DNA from 2 places in the uncultured Pseudoxanthomonas sp. genome. Region 2 is predicted to be linked to the other one. Evidence: predicted binding sites of a transcription regulator. Region 2 holds the regulator's gene; the other holds the start of a gene.
The links. Region 2 encodes FliA, which starts transcription of late flagellar genes. Its sites were predicted from a motif close to TAAAGTTTNNCNNNCNNNGGCCGATAA; they were not measured.
Positions count from the first base shown of each region.

Region 1: the regulator FliA is predicted to act here: its motif matches at 2,130-2,156, upstream of Q0907_RS14455 (GGDEF domain-containing protein).

Region 1 covers NZ_CANMLQ010000006.1:52,146-55,500, forward strand. The annotation lists gene Q0907_RS14450 (aspartate carbamoyltransferase catalytic subunit) at 1-359, shown strand, start outside; gene Q0907_RS14455 (GGDEF domain-containing protein) at 514-2,064, opposite strand; gene Q0907_RS14460 (hypothetical protein) at 2,214-2,492, opposite strand; gene Q0907_RS14465 (prolyl oligopeptidase family serine peptidase) at 2,496-3,299, opposite strand.
Region 2 covers NZ_CANMLQ010000002.1:639,363-642,717, reverse strand. The annotation lists gene flhF (flagellar biosynthesis protein FlhF) at 1-247, shown strand, start outside; partial or broken gene Q0907_RS09130 (MinD/ParA family protein) at 303-1,115, shown strand; gene Q0907_RS09125 (RNA polymerase sigma factor FliA) at 1,112-1,864, shown strand; gene Q0907_RS09120 (chemotaxis response regulator CheY) at 1,989-2,369, shown strand; gene Q0907_RS09115 (protein phosphatase CheZ) at 2,369-2,986, shown strand; gene Q0907_RS09110 (hypothetical protein) at 3,024-3,167, shown strand; gene Q0907_RS09105 (chemotaxis protein CheA) at 3,195-3,355, shown strand, end outside.

The DNA.
Region 1 (3,355 bases), on a different contig from region 2:
GCGTGTGCGGCCCGGCGTCCCTGCTGCCGGACGACGGCACGCTGTCGGGGTGCGACGTGGGGCAGGATTTCGGCGAGATGCTCGAGGGCGTCGACGTGGTGATGATGCTGCGCCTGCAGCGCGAACGCATGGAAGAGGGGCTGGTGTCGTCGCTGGAGGACTACCACCGCGATTACGGCCTGACCGCGACGCGGCTGGCGCTGGCCGCCAGGGATGCGGTGGTGCTGCATCCCGGCCCGATCAACCGTGGCGTCGAGATCACCGACGAGGTCGCCGATGGGCCGCAGTCGCTGGTCCTGCGGCAGGTGAGCAACGGCGTCGCCATCCGCATGGCGGTGCTGGAGACGCTGCTGGGTTGAGTTCCAGCGGTCTGCCGTTGCGATTCGCGATACGGCCGCGCATTTCCGCACGTGCAACCCGGACGCTGCCGTCATCCCTGCGTTCGCCGTAATGACGATGGCGGAGTCGCAGGGCGTCGATCCATGCTTGCCAGCCGGCCTTCGCGCGCCGCACTCACTCCGGCGCCGCGACCACCCGGTTCTTGCCGGCCTGCTTGGCCTGGTACATCGCGCGGTCCGCGCGTGCCAGCAGATCGTCCTGCGATTCCCCCGGCACCCAGCGCGCGACGCCCGCGCTGAAGGTCGCCAGGATGCCGCGGCCTTCGTACACCAGCGGCTTGTGCGCGAGCCGGTCGCGCAGGCGCTCCAGCGTTCCCATCGCTTCGAGGAAGCTGGTCTCAGGCAGCAGCAGCACGAACTCCTCGCCGCCGAAGCGGGCGACGGCATCCGTGGCGCGCAGGGTGGCACGCGCTAGCGTCACGACATGGCACAGCGCCGCATCGCCACCCAGGTGTCCGTGCGCGGCGTTGATGTGGCGGAAATCGTCCAGGTCCAGCATCGCCAGCGTCAGCGTCTGGCCGCTGCGCAGGGCACGCACGGACTCGCGCTTGAACAGCTCGTCGAAGCCGCGCCGGTTCAGCGCATCGGTGAGCTGGTCGACGCGCACCAGTTCGGACACGGACTGCAGTTCCTGCTCGAGGTCCATCACGCGCCGCTCGGCGTCTTCCACTTCGCGTCGCGCTTCCATCAGGCTGTCGCGCGCGCGTAGGGCCTGCGCCTGCACCTGCGCGGTGTCCTCCAGGATGTCCTCCATCCGCTTGCCCAGTTCGGCGATGCTGCGGCTCTCGCGCACGGCCTGCGCGTGGAAGCTGATGCGGTCATGGTACTCGCCGGTGCTGCTGGCCATGCCGTCCAGGCGTTCGACGAAGGTGACCATCATCTCCTTCATCGACGCCTTCGATTCGGCCAGTCCCTGCTTGAGCAGGCCTTGCTTGTAGATCACCTCGCGCAGCCCGGCGCGCGTCTGCTCCAGCGCGGTTCGGTCGAGCGGGCCCGCGAGCAACTGGCGTACCGCACCGATCTGGTCCTGCAGCCAGCTGCCGTCTTCGATCAGCTCGCCGACGTTCTCCAGCAGCAGGTCGAACAGGCTGCGCATCAGCTCCTGCGCGTCGTCCACCTCGTGCGACCGCTGGCTCACCTGCTGGCAGAGGTCGCGGAGGTCCGCGCCGAGTTCGCCCAGCGGCTGGTTGGCCTGCCACTGGCGCACGCGGTCCGCCAGCGCATGCGCCTGCGGCAAGAGGGCGCCGTCGTCGCGCAGCAGCTGCTCCACGCCGCCGACCAGTAGCTGGTACAGCAGGTCGCGCAGCTGTTCGGCCTCGCCGGCGAGCGGCTCGTCCTGGATCGTACGGATGTACTTGTCGATGAGTTGGCGCAGCGCGCGGCCATAACGCGGCCAGTCCTTGTCGGCCTGGGCGGATTGCAGCCGTTCGCCCATGCCGTGCAGTTCACCCGGCAGGCCGGCGACGCCGTCGGCGAACGCGGACAGCAGGGCGCCGGGTTCTTCCGCGTGGGCGAACAGCGCCTGCAGCTGCGCGCTGCTGATGGCGTTCCGCGGTCTGGCCGTTGTCGTCGTGGCCAACTCGCGCGAGGCGGGCGCGCCCGCCTCGCGGCGACGCGACCAGAGCCGGCGGAAACCGCCCGCGATACCCGAATTTTCGTCGGCCATGTCAGCCATTCAAGTCGCTCGCACGGCCAGGGGCAGATGCCCGATGACCACCAGGGGATGCCGGGTTATCGGCCGCGGCGGGCGCAGGTTGAGGGCAGGCAGGACGTGTCGGACGGGAGGCGGCCGAAAGCGTGACGCCGGCGCGGGTGTCAGTTGCTGGCCGGGGACAGCCGGGCGTGGGCTTCTTCGATGATGCCGAGGTGGGTCCTGGCTTCTTCATTGCCCTCCGCGGCGGCGGCGCGGACCTGCTCGAGACTGGGGTGCGAGACGATCAGCAGCAGGTTGCCGCACTGCGGGCAGGCATAGTCGGTGACGGCGTCGTGCAACTCCATCGCCATGGCGCGACTGTCGCCCGCCCAGTCGCAGGGGCAGGCCAGGGAACGTTCGCGCCAGCCGGCACTGAAGTAGTCGGGAACGAGTTCGGCCACGGCTCAGCGCCCGCGCCGCTGGGCGAACAGCCAGTCCCACAAAGGGGCATGGGCGTACGTCGCGTCCCAGCTGTTGTGGTTGGCATCGGGGAACTCGGTGTATCGCGCATCGCGCGCGCCGGCCTTGTCCAGTGCCGCCTCCATGCGGCGCGATTGCGACGGCGGTACGACGTCGTCCTTGCCGCCATGGAAAATCCACACGGGCACGTCCTTCAGGCGCTGCGCGGCGGCGGCGAAGGGATCCGCCTCGCCCGCCACGCTGTGGACGTTCATGCTGGAACGGTCACGTCCCCAGTCGACGGTGATGCCGCCGCACACGGGCACCAGCGCGGCGAAACGCGTCGGCTGCTGCAGCGCCAGTTCCCACGTGCCGTAGCCGCCCATCGACATGCCGGTCAGGGAGACGCGGTCGGGGTCCCCGTTGAATTCCCGCATGGCGGCATCGAGGGTCGCGAATGCGATGGGGCCGGCGGATTGGGTCCACTCGGTGTCGTCGGGTGCCTGCGGGAACACCACCAGCGCCGGGAAGGTATCGGCATGCTGCCGCACGTACGGTCCCAATCCCGCCATGGTCTGCTTCACGCCATCGCTGCCGCGCTCGCCCGAGCCATTGAGGAACAGCACCACCGGCGGCTTGGCCTTGCGGAAGCGCGCGGCCGGCACGAAGACCTGGTAGCGGTAGGTCTTGCCCGCAAGCGCGACCTCGCGCGAGACGAACTCGCCCGTCGGATTCATCGGGGACGTGGTGGTACAGGCGGTCATCAGGATCAGCAGCAAGCCCATACAGGCGGTGGGGAAAAGGCGCATGACGGTCGTGATCGAAGGGTAACGGTCGCAGCATAACCCGCGGGAATGGGCGTCGG
Region 2 (3,355 bases):
CGTGCGCCGCTTCAGCACCGTGCAGCCGCAAGGCGTGGTGCTGACCAAGCTGGACGAGACCGGCCGCCTGGGCAGCGCGCTCAGCGTGGTCGTCGACCACCAGCTGCCGATGACCTGGGTGACCGACGGCCAGCGCGTCCCCGACGATCTCCACCGCGCCAACAGCGCCCACCTCGTGCTGCGGCTTGACCAGCTGCGCCGCGAAGCCGACGAACCCTGCTCGACCGAGGCCACCCATGTCGCCTGACCACCCGCTGCAGACCAATCCCCGCAGCACCCCGCCGTTGCCCGGCGCCTTCCATCCCGTGCGCGTCGTCGCCATCACCGGCGGCAAGGGCGGCGTGGGCAAGACCAACGTGTCGGTCAACCTGGCCGTGTCGCTCGCCGAAATGGGCAAGCGCACGCTGCTGATGGACGCCGACCTGGGCCTGGCCAACGTGGACGTGCTGCTCGGCCTGTCGCCGAAGTTCACCCTCGCCGATCTCGTCGCCGGCCGTTGCGGCCTGGAGGACGTGCTGCTGGAAGGGCCCGAAGGCGTGCTGGTGGTGCCCGCCTCGTCCGGTTTCCGCCACATGGCCGAACTGACGCCGGCCGAACACGTCGGCCTGGTCAACGTGTTCTCCGAACTGCAGCGCGCCCTCGACTTCATGGTGGTGGACACCGCCGCCGGCATCACCGACAGCGTGCTGACCTTCTGCCAGGCCGCGCAGGACACCGTGGTGGTGGTCTGCGACGAGCCGGCCTCGATCACCGACGCCTACGCGCTGATCAAGGTGCTGGCGCGCGAACGCGGCCTGGACCGCGTGCACGTCATCGCCAACATGGTCCGCGACCCCAATGAAGGCCGGAAGCTGTACGAGAAGCTGGCCCGCGTGTGCGAGCGCTTCCTCGGCGACGTCGCCCTGCACTACCTGGGCGCCGTGCCTCAGGACGACTGGCTGCGCCGTGCGGTGCAGCGCCAGCAGGCCGTCGTGAAGGCATACCCGGGCAGCCCCTCGGCGCGTGCCATCGCCGAGATCGCACGCACGACGGCGCGCTGGCAGCCGCCGGTCGGCGCCCGCGGCAACGTGGAGTTCTTCGTCGAACGCCTGATCCAGCGCGGGGTGGCCGCATGAACACCGCCGCCGCCCAGTACCGCGCCGTGCAGCGCGGCAACGCCAACGACTTCGTCACCCAGCACGCCGACCTGGTCCGCCGCATCGCGCACCACCTTGCGGCGCGACTGCCGGCCAGCGTGGAGATCGACGACCTGGTGCAGGCCGGCATGATCGGCCTGCTGGAAGCCTCGCGCAGCTACGACGCCGAACAGGGCGCGTCCTTCGAAACCTATGCCTCGATCCGCATCCGCGGTTCGATGATCGACGAGATCCGTCGCGGCGACTGGGTCCCGCGCTCGGTGCACCGTCGTGCCCGCCAGGCCGCGGCGACCGTGCGCGAGATCGAGCAGCGCACCGGCCGCGCCGCCATCGCCACGGAAGTCGCGTCCGCGATGGAGATGCCGTTGCCGGAGTACCTGCGCCTGATGGAAGACGCTGCGCGCGGCCAGGTTCTCAGCCTGGAATCGCACATCGACGACCACGGCGAACCCAACACCTCCCGCACCGGCGGTCCGTCGCCGCAGCAGAACCTGGAGCGCAGCGAGTTCCGCCAGCAACTGGTCAAGGCGATCGGCCACCTGCCCGAGCGCGAGCAGCTGGTGCTGTCGATGTATTACGAGCAGGAGCTCAACCTGAAGGAAATCGGCGCCGTACTCGGCGTGAGCGAATCCCGCGTCTGCCAGATCCACGGCCAGGCGATGGTGCGCCTGCGCGGCCGCCTGCAGGTGTTCGAGAAGGCGGACGCGGGGCTGGAAGACGACGAGTGACCTTGGCAATCGCGCGACCCCGCAGGAGCGGTGTCGCCTCCGCTAAACCTTTCCCGCCCCCGGCCGATATCCCCACCAGACCCACCGTCCACGCAATACCGGAGCATCCGTGACCAACAAGAACATGCGCATCCTGATCGTGGACGACTTCTCCACCATGCGCCGCATCATCAAGAACCTGCTCAACGACCTCGGCTACACCAATACCGCCGAGGCCGAGGACGGCAACAGCGCGCTGACCGCGCTGGGCCAGGGCAGTTTCGACTTCGTGGTCACCGACTGGAACATGCCCGGCATGACCGGCATCGAGCTGCTGAAAGCCATCCGCGCCGACGATCGCTACAAGACCCTGCCGGTGCTGATGGTGACGGCCGAAGCCAAGCGCGAGCAGATCATCGAAGCGGCGCAGAACGGTGTGAACGGCTACATCATCAAGCCGTTCACCGCGCAGACGCTGGAAGAGAAGCTCGGCAAGATTTTCGAACGTCTCGGAGCGGCCGCCTGATGAGCGCCGTCGCCGATGCCACCAGCGCCCGCGCGGCACTCGTGGAGAAACTGCAGACCGCACTCGACGCCCTCGAACAGGGCGACGAAGCCGGCTGGCGGCGCGAACTGGATGCCATCGCCGCCTGGCGCACGCAGCCCATGATGCAGGGCCTGGGCCGGCTTGCCCGCGAACTGGCGCAGACGCTGGGCGAACTGCCGCCGACCGACGCCGGCGATCTCGACGATGCCTGCGCGCGGCTGGACCACGTGGTCGAAATGACCGAACAGGCCAGCCACAAGACCCTGGACCTGGCCGAGCAGTGCCGGGGCTACGCCACCCAGCTGAAGACCACCCCGCTGTCCGCCGAGCAGGCCGCGCTGGTGGACAGCATCGGCAAGGGGCTGTCGGAGATGGCGCTGGCACAGAGCTACCAGGACCTGACGGGCCAGATCATCCGCCGGGTGGCAGGCATCGTGCGCCGCGTGCACGAAGGTTTCGGCGCCCTCGGCCTTCCGCCGCCGGAAAAAAACCGCGACAAGCCTTCAGAACTCGCCGGTCCGGCCGTTGCTGGTCTGGACCGCAATGCATTTTCGCAGGACGACGCCGACGACCTGCTGTCCGGCCTGGGGTTGTAGCCCCGGGGGACGCGCACTGCGGAACCGGAGACCTGCCATGCCCGTCGCGTCCGTCCCCCGCTACCGCCATCCCGTCGTCCTCGTGCTCGTGGGCCTGCTGCTGGTCTGCGACGTGCTGGTCGGTCGCATGCTCCGCCGGCGCCACGCGCATGCGATGCGCCTGCTCGACTCCTCCCGCTGATCGCCCGACCCGGTAACCGTCCCGCCCATGTCCGCCGTCACCCCCGAAATCGCCGCCGACTTCCTGATCGAAGCGCAGGAAATCCTCGACCGGCTCGGCGAACAGCTGGTCACGCTGGAGCAGGATCCCTCGGACAGCGAACAGCTCAACGCGGTCTTCCGCGGCTTCCACACGCTGAAGGGCGGCGC